DNA from 3 places in the Rhizobium sp. BK619 genome. Region 3 is predicted to be linked to each of the others. Evidence: predicted binding sites of a transcription regulator. Region 3 holds the regulator's gene; each other region holds the start of a gene.
What was found. The regulator LexA, encoded in region 3, represses DNA repair genes until DNA is damaged. The targets are predictions, from matches to a motif close to TGTTCNNNNTGTGTTCNG.
Positions count from the first base shown of each region.

Region 1 (4,153 bases), on a different contig from region 3:
CGCGCTTCGAGGTTCGGTACGCCTTCACCAAAGCGGATCTTGATCTTCAGGTCGGCGAAGTCCTTCGCGATCGAAGCAGCGTCCACCATCAGCCGATAATCATTGCACATGCGTCCCTCATTACAGGTTGGTTGCTTCGAAAAGTTGTTCCTGATATGTTCTATCTATGATGAGCGCGAAGGTTTTCCAGTCCGACGCCCCGCTCGACGAGCGCCGCGTCATCATAAGACGCCATGACGGCGATGTGGAGATGGTGGAGCTGCCATGGGGGCTGCGTCCCCGCGAAGGCGGTCCGCGCGCCGTCAACGTCATCCGCTCGGAAGGACGGAGCTTCCCGAGCCACCGCTGCCTGGTCCCCGCCTCGGAGTTTCGCCATAGGAGCTTCAGCTTTTCGCTCGCCAACGGCGACTGGTTCTATTTTGCGGGGATCTGGCGGCCGGCGGCCGACGATTGGCCGGAGGCCTATGCCGTCCTGACCATCGAGGCCAACCCCGATATCGCGCCGTTCCACGACCGGCAGATGGCGGTGCTGACGCGCGACCAACGCATGGTCTGGCTCGACGGACTTTTTCCCGAAGAGGAAATCCTGCGGCCGCTGCCGGCGGGGACGTTCGGCGTCAAGCGCCACACCGGCGCTCCTGCCCAGCCGATGCTGGCGGTCTAAAGCGCCAACCGCAACTGCGGCTCCGTTCCAGAGGTCCGCCGCTCCAGCGACGACAGGGTAACGCCGACCAGACGAATACCCTTGCGCGGCGGAAAGATCGGCGCCAGCAGCAGGCCGACGATCTCCTCTAGGTCGGTGATCGCTGCCAGAGGTGCGGGAGCGGTCTTGCTGCGGGTGATCTGGTTGAAGTCGGCATATTTGACCTTGAGCGTCACCGTCTTGGCACCAATCCCATTGGCCTCGCAATAACCCCACACTTTTTCGATCAATGGCTGAAGCCCTTCACGGGCGGGTTCAAAGGTATGGAGGTCCTGGGAAAACGTATCTTCCGCGCCGACGGATTTGCGCACGCGGTTCGGCTTGACCTGACGCTCATCGATGCCGCGGGCAATGCCATAAAAATACGGTCCCGACTTCCCGAAATGCTCCACCAGGAATTCGAGGGTCTGCTGTTTCAGATCCGCGCCGGTGTCGATCCCGAGCCGATGCATCTTTTCGGCCGTCGCGGGTCCAACACCATGGAACTTCTTGACGGGGAGGGCCTCGACGAAGGCCGGCCCGTTCTTCGGTGTAATCACGGCCTGGCCGTTCGGCTTGTTCAGATCGCTCGCCATCTTGGCGAGGAACTTGTTGTAGGAAATCCCGGCCGACGCGTTGAGGCCGGTAATCTCTTTGATCCTGGCGCGGATCTCCAGCGCGATCTCGGTGGCGATCTCCATGCCCTTGAGATTGTGCGTGACATCGAGATAGGCCTCGTCGAGCGAGAGCGGCTCAATCATCGGCGTATATTCGGCGAAGATCGCGCGGATCTGCTGCGACACCGCCTTGTAGACATCAAAGCGCGGCGGCACGAAGATAAGATCCGGACATTTCCGCTTTGCGGTCACCGACGGCATCGCCGAGTGGACACCGAAGACCCGCGCTTCGTAGCTCGCCGCCGCCACTACGCCGCGGGCAGCCGATCCGCCGACGGCAATCGGTTTGCCGCGCAATTCCGGATTATCGCGCTGCTCAACCGAAGCGTAGTAAGCATCCATATCCACATGGATGATCTTGCGCGGCCGATCGTGACCTTCATCGTCTCTCATGACTGGCTCCCATTAGGACCATCTATGTTGTCCAGACATGGGAAGTGTGCGCCGCATTTGTCACCTTCCGGCGTTTGCATGCGCTCGCAGCCCATGGCCATCCTACGGCGAAGGACCGCGAAGCTCACACCGGCGCCGAACACTTTCACCAACAGCTTGCGCTCGATCGCGCCATGGCGGTCACATCGCCGACAGATGAATTCGATAACCGGCTCACGATAATCCTTCAGTCTCAGATCACTTAACAGGTCCGGTCGGGCCATGCGAAAAAATTCCTAATTCAGTCATCGGATTGAATCTGTTCATCGAATCCGTCGGGCCCGCGCCCGCGCTCAACTTGAGCGCGCCGGACACGCATTGACTCGTTTTTGCTTTGAGAACAAATAAAGAACATACCGCCTCTTCTCAAGTCGAAAACGGGTTGCCGCAAGGAGATCATGACCACAGCCGTCGCCACTTCGAATGCCGTTCTCGACGAGTTGCGCGAGAAAATCGCCAGCCTGGAAGGGACCGGCCTGCGCCATCGCAGTTTCCTGCCGTTCGGGGTCAGTGAGATCGATGCGCAGTTGCCGGGAGGTGGCTTGGCCTTTGGTGCGCTGCATGAAGTGGCCGGCGGCGGAAATGGCGCCATCGATGGCGCGGCCGCGGCACTCTTCATCGGCGGCATTGCGGCTCGCACCACCGGCAAGGTGGTCTGGTGCCTCACCCGCTTCGATCTCTTCTTTCCGGCACTTGCCCAGATCGGGCTTCATCCCGACCGCGTCATCTTCGTCGAATGCGACAAGGAAGAGACGGTGCTGGCGAGCTTCGAAGAGGCGTTGCGCTATGGCGGCCTCGGCGCCGTCGTCGCCGAACTGGTGCGCCTGCCGATGACGGCATCGCGCCGTCTGCAGCTTGCGGCGGAAAAGTCGGGCACATTGGGCTTGGTGATCCGCCGATGGCGTCGCCAGACGGAAGCCTCCGATTTCGGCATGCCGACGGCCGCGGCGACCCGCTGGCGGATCTCGGTGCTGCCATCCGAGCCGCTTCCCGTACCGGGTGTCGGCCGCGCGCGCTGGCTCGCAGAACTCATGCGGGTGAGGGCAGGCGAGGGAGGAGAGTTCATTATCGGAGCATGTGATGGCCAGGGTCGTATCTGTCTTTCTTCCGACACTGCCGACCGACCGGATCAGGCGCGCCGATCCTTCGCTGTCTCTTGACACGCCGCTGGTGGTAATCGCCCGTAGCGGATCGAAGCGATGGGTAGCGGCGGCCGACCGGGCAGCCCTCAAACTCGGGCTGCACGTCGGCATGTCGGCCGCCAAGGCGCAGGCGCTGGTCCATGGGCTGACGATGATTGATGCCGACCCAGTAGCCGACCTCGCAACACTCGAACGGCTGACGTTATGGGCCTTGTCGCAATATTCTCCCGTGGTCACCATGGATACTCCGGACGGCATTGTGATGGATACCGAAGGCGCCGATCATCTGCAGGGTGGCGAAGACTTGCTGCTCTCCGGTCTCGTCAACCGTTTCCGCGGCCGCGGTCTTGCAGCGCGAGCAGCGATCGCCGACACTTGGGGCTCAGCGCATGCGCTCGCCCGCTCCACGGATCGCGAGACGATTATCATCCCACGCGGCGAGACCGCCAAGGCTGTGAACCGGCTGCCGCTGTCCTCGCTGCGCCTGCCGGTCGAAATCGTCGGAAATCTCCGCACCCTCGGCTTCGCCACCGTCGGTGATCTTGCCGCTACGCCGCGCGCGCCGCTGACGCTGCGTTTCGGCCCGGAGGTCGGGCGGCGCCTCGACCAGATGTTCGGCCGCATCGCCGAGCCGATCGATCCGATCCGGCCGGCCGACCTCGTCGAGGTGCAAAAATCCTTTGCTGAACCGATCGGCGCACCGGAGACCATCGAGAAATATGTGAGCCGCCTGGTGCGGCAGCTCTGTCTGGAGCTCGAGAAGCGGGGACTTGGGGTGCGGCGCGCCGACCTGATCGTCCACCGCGTCGACAACACGCTTCAGTCGCTTCGGGCCGGCACAGCCAAACCGGTCCGTGACATTGCCTGGCTGACCAAACTCTTCCGTGATCGGATCGAGAAGATCGAGCCTGGCTTCGGTATCGAGAAGCTGAGCCTGACCGCTATCATTGCCGAACCGCTCGTTGACATGCAGTCGGCCTCCTCGTTGATCGAAGAGCAGGTCACCGATGTGACGCCGCTCATCGATGTGCTCGGCAATCGCGGCGGCCAGCGGATTTTCCGCGTGGCGCCAGTGGCAAGCGACGTCCCGGAACGCAGCGTCCAGCGCATTGCGCCCACGGCAGACGAGATCGGCGCTACCTGGCCGCTCCATTGGCCGCGGCCTTCCAGGCTTTTGCCGCATCCGGAGGCGATCGAGGTGATTGCGCTTCTGCCCGATC
Region 1 is NZ_JACIBH010000001.1:675,097-679,249, reverse strand. Features, by position in the region: gene FHX14_RS03265 (SOS response-associated peptidase) at 1-110, opposite strand, end outside; gene FHX14_RS03260 (SOS response-associated peptidase) at 167-664, shown strand; gene dinB (DNA polymerase IV) at 661-1,752, opposite strand; gene FHX14_RS03250 (hypothetical protein) at 1,749-2,015, opposite strand; gene FHX14_RS03245 (ImuA family protein) at 2,190-2,951, shown strand; gene FHX14_RS03240 (DNA polymerase Y family protein) at 2,872-4,153, shown strand, end outside.
Region 1: a site for LexA is predicted at 2,128-2,145, ahead of FHX14_RS03245 (ImuA family protein). Genes of this name have one in related genera too.

Region 2 (4,153 bases), on a different contig from region 3:
GCGGCTATTCCGGCTCCTATGCGGCGGCTCCGCAAGGCACCAACAAGAAATTCTACGGCGACCAGAACCCGATCGGCCAGCCGAGCTTCGAGGAAAAGGTCAAGGTCCTGCAGGATATCGACGCCTATCTCAGGGAGAAGAACGACAAGGTGCGGCAGGTGACGGCCTCGGTGGCGGCGAGCTGGCAGGTCGTCGACATCCTGCGCGCCGACGGGCATCGCGTGCGCGACATCAGGCCGATGACCCGCATCAATATCTCGGTGATGGTCGGCGAAGGCGATCGCCAGGAAAGCGGCTCCTATGGTAGCGGCGGGCGCATCGGCTTCGGCGATTTCATCGCCGAGGGCAGCTGGCAATATGGCGCCGACGAGGCGCTGCGCCAGGCGCTCGTCAACCTTGAAGCAATTGATGCGCCGGCGGGCACGATGGATGTCGTTCTCGGTTCCGGCTGGCCGGGCGTGATGCTGCACGAAGCCGTCGGCCACGGGCTCGAAGGCGATTTCAACCGCAAGAAAACATCGGCCTTTGCCGGCCTGCTCGGCCAGATGGTCGCCGCTCCCGGCGTGACCGTTGTCGACGACGGCACGATCGACAACCGCCGCGGTTCGATCACCATCGACGACGAGGGCACGCCGTCGGGCTACAACGTGCTGATCGAGAACGGCAAGCTCGTCGGCTATATGCAGGATCGGCAGAATGCCCGGCTAATGGGCATGGCGCCGACCGGCAACGGCCGCCGCCAGGGTTATGCGCATGTGCCGATGCCGCGCATGACCAACACCTATATGCTCGGCGGCGACAAGACGCCCGAGGAAATCATCGCCTCGGTGAAGAAGGGCATCTATGCCGTTTCGTTCGGCGGCGGCCAGGTGGATATCACCTCCGGCAAGTTCGTCTTCGGCTGCACCGAGGCCTATCTGATCGAGAACGGCAAGGTCGGCGCGCCGATCAAGGGCGCGATGCTGATCGGCAACGGCCCGGATGCGATGAAGCGGGTGTCGATGATCGGCAACGACATGAAGCTCGATACCGGCATCGGCAATTGCGGCAAGGGCGGCCAATGGGTTCCGGTCGGCGTCGGCCAGCCGCATCTGCGCATGGATCGGATCACCGTCGGCGGCACCCAGACCTGAGACGAAAGGAGCCTGTCATGGCGGAGGTCGAGATCAGGCGTTTTGCGGAAGGCGACGCCGATGACGTGCTTTCGGTGATCCTGCCGATCCAGCGCGAAGAGTTTGGAATCGACATCACCGCCGATGCGCAGCCGGATTTGAGGGTCATCCCGGATTTCTATCAGTCCGGCAAGGGAGAGTTCTGGGTCGCCGTCAAGGATGGCGCCATCGTCGGCACGCTGGGCTTGAAGGACATCGGCAATCATCAGGCTGCCCTGCGCAAGATGTTCGTCGCCGCCGACGTTCGCGGCCGCGAGCACGGGGTGGCGGCGCTGCTTCTCGACCGCATGTTCGCCCATGCCAGGGATGCCGGCCTTACCGATATCTTCCTCGGCACGACCGACAAATTCGTCGCCGCCCATCGCTTCTACGAAAAGAACGGCTTTGCCGAGATCGCCAAGAGCGCCCTTCCCCGCGCCTTCCCGCTAATGGCGGTGGACACCAAGTTCTACCGGCATAAGGTCGGCTGAGGGCCGCCGAAATGCCTCAGCTCTTCGGCGCTTCCGCCGGCTGAAACAGCCATTTGCGTTCGATCGCCGCGGCAAGATCGATGTCGTTGCTGCGGGCAAACAGCAGGAGGTGGCCGAGAAGGTCGGCGGTCTCGTCGGCCAGATCGCGCCGCATCTCCTCGGGCGATCGGCCTTTCGCGCGGCCGCGGCCGGTCAGCCGGTTCCAGGCCTGCGTCAGCTCGCCCATTTCCTCCTGTAGCTTCAACAGAAACCAGTCGGCATCGCGTTCGATGCCGTTGGCGGCGACATAGGCGGCGGATGAGATTTCGAACTGATCGGCAAGACGACGCAACATCGGCGTTCTCCTTTTGTTTATGGAAGAGACGCTGATTCCCGATGCTTGTCCAGAGTCGATTGTCTTACAGAGCCGCGCGTTTATTCAAACGCGCAAAGGACGCTGTAACACTTTGAATTCCTGCGGCGATCAGCCGTGATCCGGCAGCAGCATGCAGTCGTAGGAGCGCTGCTTCAGCGCATCGCAGGCGGAAACGGCGGCGTCCTTGCTGGCGAAGCCGACGAAGCGGGCGCGGTAGATCTTGTTGGCGCCCTTGCCGACCGCCTCGGTATAGGGCGAGGCGGAAACCAGCGGCGCGCCGCCTTCAGACTTTGCCTGGGCGAGAAGTGCGCGCGCCGCATCGGCGCTCGGAGCGGCCGAGATCTGGATCTGCCAGTCGCCATCGGTCTTTTCCGCCGACATTTTCGGCGCCTTGCCGGCGTTCAGGATTTCGTCCATCGCGACCGGACGCTCCAGCGGCACGACGGCGTCATCGGCATAGGCCAGGCTCTTTGCTGCAAGATCGTCGGCCGAGCGCGGTGCGCTGAGCGGCACGGGAACATCGGAATCGTCGGCGGCAGACGCCACTTCGACAGGCTCCCTGGCGCCGACGCTCGCCACCAGCTTGGCGCCGCCGGAAGAGGAGGCACGGCCGAGATAACGGTCGAGCAGACCGGCCATCTTGTCGTCGCGGCTGCGGGCGGTGCGGCCGCCGAGCACGACGCCGACGACGCGGCGGTTGCCGTCCCGAACAGCGCTGACGAGATTGAAGCCGGAGGCGTTGGTGTAACCGGTCTTGATGCCGTCCATGCCCTGGTAGCGGTACATGAGATTGTTGTGGCCGCGCACGGTGCGGCCGCGGAAATTGAAGCTTGCCACCGAAAACAGCCGGTATTCGTTCGGATAATTCTTCATCAGCGCGATGGCGAGCGTCGACATATCACGCGCCGTGGTGACCTGGCGGCCGTCCGGCAGGCCGGAGGCGTTGACGAAGACGGTGCGGCTCATGCCGAGCTGGCGGGCCTTGGCGGTCATCATCCGGGCAAAACCGCTTTCCGAGCCGCCGAGCTTCTCGCCCATGGCGGAGGCGGCATCATTGGCGGATTTGATGATCATGCCATAGACCGCCTCGCGCACGGTGATCGTGCCGCCGGCCTTGACGCCGAGCTTGGTCGGCGGCCGGGAGGCGGCATATTTCGACATCTTGATCGGCGTATCCCAGGCGATCTTGCCGCGCTTCAAAGCTTCGAAGGTGAGATAGAGCGTCATCATCTTCGTCAGCGAGGCCGGATGGTTCAGCGTATCGGCGTTTTCGGCGGCGAGAACCTTGCCGGTGCGGGCATCGAGGACCAATGAAGCGCTGCCGGCCAGGGCCGCAAGAGGCGCCGAAACGGCGAGCGTTACGGTCAAAACAGCCGCCAGAAGCGTTCTCATGCAGTTCCCCTTGATGCGTCGGCGCTCGATAGGATCGGCGTTGTGCCGTAACGTGACAGAAGCGGCAAGTTTGGCGCGACTTTGAGGCAACTCCTACCATTTTTCTAGTCTTTTCATCGCCTTGGTTAACAGGAAATGAAAGGAGCCGTGCGAAATCGGGATTCAGCAAGGCTTAAGTCGCGCTTGCTAGTTTCCAGCAAAAAACAACGGACGGCGCATGACGGGACAATTGAAGCGACTGGCAAAACGCGCGGCGATCGGCGCCGGGCTCGAGCTTTCCTGGCTGATTGCCGCCGCCGGGCTGATGCGCCAGGCGCGCGGACGCGGCGTCGTCTTCACGCTGCATCATGTCCGCCCGCACGTGCCGGAGGCTTTCGAGCCGAATGCGCATCTCGAAATCACCCCCGGCTTTCTCGATACGGCGCTGCGGCGGCTGAAGCGGGAGGGCTATCGTTTCGTGCCGCTCGATCAGGTGCCGGCGCTGCTGGCCGAACCCGAGGGCGGAGGGCCGTTTGCCGCCTTCACGCTCGACGACGGCTACATCAACAATCTGGAGCACGCGCTGCCGGTGTTCGAACAGCATCGGGCGCCGTTCACGGTGTTCATTGCCAAGGGTTTTGCCGAGGGCTCGCACAGCATCTGGTGGGAGACGCTCGCCATCCTTTTGCGTCGGTCAGGCGAACTTCGCTTCGATTTCGGCCGCGGCAGCGAACGGCTGGCGCTCGACGATCCGCAGCAGCAATGGGATGCCTTCGGCCGATTCG
Region 2 is NZ_JACIBH010000012.1:212,286-216,438, reverse strand. Features, by position in the region: gene tldD (metalloprotease TldD) at 1-1,133, shown strand, start outside; gene FHX14_RS23265 (GNAT family N-acetyltransferase) at 1,151-1,642, shown strand; gene FHX14_RS23260 (MazG nucleotide pyrophosphohydrolase domain-containing protein) at 1,659-1,976, opposite strand; gene FHX14_RS23255 (D-alanyl-D-alanine carboxypeptidase family protein) at 2,106-3,389, opposite strand; gene FHX14_RS23250 (polysaccharide deacetylase family protein) at 3,607-4,153, shown strand, end outside.
Region 2: a site for LexA is predicted at 1,980-1,997, ahead of FHX14_RS23260 (MazG nucleotide pyrophosphohydrolase domain-containing protein). Genes of this name have one in related genera too.

Region 3 (4,153 bases):
TCGCGTCGAAGATCTCGGTATTGGCCGCATCGACCGCCTTCTGCACGCCCTTGCCGAGGTAGCGCTTGCCGCCGTCGCGCAGCTCGACCGCCTCATGCGCGCCCGTCGAAGCGCCCGAGGGAACGGCCGCGCGGCCCATGCTGCCGTCTTCGAGATAGACATCGACTTCGACGGTGGGGTTGCCACGGCTATCGAGAATCTCGCGGGCGATGATATCGGTGATTGCAGTCATGGGTTCTTCCTGCTCGGTGGGTGATCAATCGTTCGAAGCCTGTCATAATCGAAGGCGTGCAAATTACAATGGCGCATTGCACACCTTCGATCTGCATGTCTGATCGTCGCTATAGCACGAACATGTCAGGCTTTTGACTGTCAGCCCTTGGCGACGGCATCGAAGGCCAGCAGCTTTTCCAGCAGCCGCGGCATGTCCTTGAGATAGACCATGTTCGGGCCGTCGGACGGTGCATTGTCCGGGTCCTGGTGGGTTTCGACGAAGACGCCGGCAATACCGGTCGCTACCGCTGCGCGCGCCAGCGTTTCCACGAATTCCCGCTGCCCCCCGGAGGAATCGCCCTGCCCGCCCGGCTGCGCCACGGAATGGGTCGCATCGAAAACGACGGGGGCGCCCATCGACGCCATGATTGGCAGCGAGCGCATGTCGGAAACCAACGTATTATAGCCGAAGGAGGCGCCGCGTTCGCAGAGCAGCACGTTCGGATTGCCGCTGGCGTTGAGCTTCTTCAGTACGTTCCTCATGTCCCAGGGGGCGAGGAACTGGCCCTTCTTGACATTGACGGCACGGCCGGTCTCGGCGGCGGCGATCAGAAGGTCGGTCTGACGGCAGAGGAAGGCCGGAATCTGCAGGACATCGACCACCTTTGCCACTTCGGCGCATTGCTCGGCGGTGTGAACGTCGGTCAGGACCGGAAAGCCGAATTCCTTCTTGAGATCGGCAAAGACCTGCATGCCCTTTTCAAGCCCGATGCCGCGCTCGGCCGACAGCGAGGTGCGGTTCGCCTTGTCGAACGAACTTTTGTAGACGAGGCCGATGCCGAGCTTGGCGCAGAGCTCTTTGAGCGTCCCGGCAACCATGAAAGCGTGGTCGCGGCTCTCCATCTGGCACGGGCCGGCAATCAGCGACAGGCGGCCGGTATTGGAGAAGGTGACCTGGCCTGCGCCCTCGCCGATCCTGACTTCAGAATTCGTATCAGTGCTCATCGTGTTTCCTCGAAGGCGAAGAGCGTGCCCTGCCCGGGCGCCGGCTTCACCAGAATGCGATTGTTCTTGCGCGTGTAGGTCACTCCGTTAGCAGCCAAATGCGCTTCTGTCACGGCAAGATCGGCGACAGTGAAGAGGATAGCCCGGCCGCGCAGGCCGCGGTCGGCGGATGAGACGGCGATCTCGAAATAGGCCTCCAGCCCCTCCGGGGTCATCAGGCTGATTTTCGCGTTCGGCGCGGCGATATTGACGCCGAAACCGGTTTTTTCGACGGCCGACTGCGCAGCGGCAAGGCCGACGAAGGCCGCGAATGCGGCGGGTTCCGGCGCGCAAAGCGCAATCTCGGCAATGCCTGTTACGCCATTGGCATGCGTCTCCAGCGCGCGGCGGTCGGACGGCAGCGGATTGATGCGCTCGACGCTGAAGAGGAAGAAATCCGGCGCGCGCAACTCAGCGGCAAAGGCCAGCTTGAAGCCGGCAATGGTCTCGAAACCATCAGGCATTTTCATCGGTCGGCTGAACTGCAGCATCTCGCCGGCGCTCGATCCGCTGCCGGCGAAGTGGCGATGATCGCGGCCGGCATCGCTGGTGGCAAAGGCCACCGCGGAAAGCCCCTCCTCGCCGCAACGGAAGCGGAAGGCTCGGTTGCGGGCAGTGAAGACATTGCCTTGCCGCGCCGACGCCTCGCTCTCTTCGACGCTGGCGATACCAAGCGGCTCCAGATAGGTCTTGTCGGCAAAGAAGACGCAGGCATTCTCCGTGCCGAAGGGATGGCGGGCATCGGCGGCAACGGTGAAGCCGAGCTTGCCGAGCCGCTCGCGAGCCAGATCGATATTGACGACGGGCAGCACCACATGATCCAGCGGGTGCGGTTTGGCGGAACGCTCGTTCATCATATCCCTCCCTCAAACGACAAGAGATGTGCGACAGCGCCACCCCCATTGCAAGACATGTGTGCCAATCCGGCGAATGAAAATAAAAATCTCAACGAGTTGGCGGCAAGTTTTACGGAAATTTAGCACCTTGCGGAACACATATGGAACATATAGTGTCTGTTCTGGATTTGTTTCAATCAGGGGTCACACGCCGATGCTCACGCGCAAACAACAGGAGCTTCTCCTTTTCATTCATGAGCGCATGAAGGAATCCGGCGTTCCGCCTTCTTTCGACGAGATGAAGGATGCCCTGGATCTGGCCTCGAAATCCGGCATTCATCGCCTGATTACGGCGCTCGAGGAACGCGGATTCATTCGCCGCCTACCGAACCGCGCCAGGGCGCTCGAGGTCATCAAGCTTCCCGAAGCCTATAGCCCCAGCATCCAGCCCCGGCGCGGCTTTTCGCCAAGCGTCATCGAGGGCAGCCTTGGCAAGCCCCAGCCGGCTGCTGCCCCCGCGCCTGCAAAACCCGTCGCCGACAACGGCAACTCGGTCTCGGTGCCGGTCATGGGCCGAATCGCTGCCGGCGTTCCGATCTCGGCGATCCAGAACAACACCCATGACATCGTTGTTCCCGCCGACATGCTTGGCTCCGGTGAACATTATGCGCTGGAGGTCAAAGGCGATTCGATGATCGACGCCGGCATCTTCGATGGCGACACGGTGATCATCCGCAACGGCAGCACCGCAAGCCCCGGCGACATCGTCGTTGCCCTCGTCGATGACGAGGAAGCGACACTGAAGCGCTTCCGCCGCAAGGGCGCCTCGATCGCACTTGAAGCGGCCAACCCGGCTTACGAGACCCGGATCTTCGGGCCGGACCGCGTCAAGGTGCAGGGCAAACTCGTCGGCCTCATTCGCCGCTATCACTGACACCGGACAGGCCGGATTCGGTAAAACTGTTGCTGCGCCAGTCATAGGCGCGCTGGCGCATCCACGGCCGCGACAGCGTTTCGAATGCGGTTGCGACCTCCAGGCCGGCATCCGCGAAACGCAACTCGACGGAACCGGTCCTGCGCAGCGTCTCACCGGTGAAGAGCGTCGCGCCTGAGCGGCAGCTGTTGAAACGCAGACGGACCGGCGTCACGACGATATCGGCCGAATCGCAGGCCGGACCGAGATAAGCGGCATTGTCGATGATGGTTACCACACGGCCATTGCCAAGCCTCGATGTGCACCAGGCCTTCTTGACGCAGGAAAAGCGGTTTGTTTCTCCGCCCGCGGCAGCCGCCCGCATTGCTGTCCTTGCTTCATTCTGCTGCTCGCGGGAAAGCCTGACGCGGCGGTCTTCTCCCTCCGGTGGGATAGCGGGGCCATCCAGCATCTTCGGCGGGTGATGGGTCGGCAGGACCAGCGCTCTTTGCCACTGGTCGAAGATGAAATCCGGCGGGTTTTCACGATTGGAAGCCATTGCCGCGGTCTCGACGAGCGCGACCAGACCGCCGTCCTCCGAAATCACCAGATCCGGCGGCCGCGGAACCGGCAGAATCAGCACCAGAAGCGTCGAGACGGCGAGGATCGATGTGCCGGCATGGCGAAGCCGGGTACGCAGCAACGTCAGCAGCAGGAAGCCTGCCACGGCGACGGCGAAATACCAGGCGGGCAAGCGGCCGACGCCGATATCGCCGCCCCAGCCGGACACCGTCTTGGCGACTGCGATCACCAGATCGAGCCCGAAGCCGACCACCTTCCAGAGCGGAGCGTCCAGACCGAACGGCATGAGCAACATCGCCAGCAGCCCGGCCGGCATGACGATGAAGGAGATGATCGGCATCGTCGCGAGGTTTGCCGGCAGGCCGTAAGCGGTCAGGCGATGAAAATGCTCGATCGAAAACAGCGCCGTGGAGAAGCCGCCGATCAGCGAGGTCAGGAAGACGCCGCCGAAGAAACCGGCGACCGCAACGACCGGCCGGAAGACCGGCAACTTCAGCCAGGCGTTTTCGCGGATGCGCCGGTCTTTCCACAGCTGATAACCCGATACCAATGCCAATGTCGCGGC
Region 3 is NZ_JACIBH010000004.1:205,378-209,530, forward strand. Features, by position in the region: gene eno (phosphopyruvate hydratase) at 1-232, opposite strand, end outside; gene kdsA (3-deoxy-8-phosphooctulonate synthase) at 373-1,218, opposite strand; gene FHX14_RS09070 (VOC family protein) at 1,215-2,111, opposite strand; gene lexA (transcriptional repressor LexA) at 2,308-3,027, shown strand; gene FHX14_RS09080 (ComEC/Rec2 family competence protein) at 3,008-4,153, opposite strand, start outside.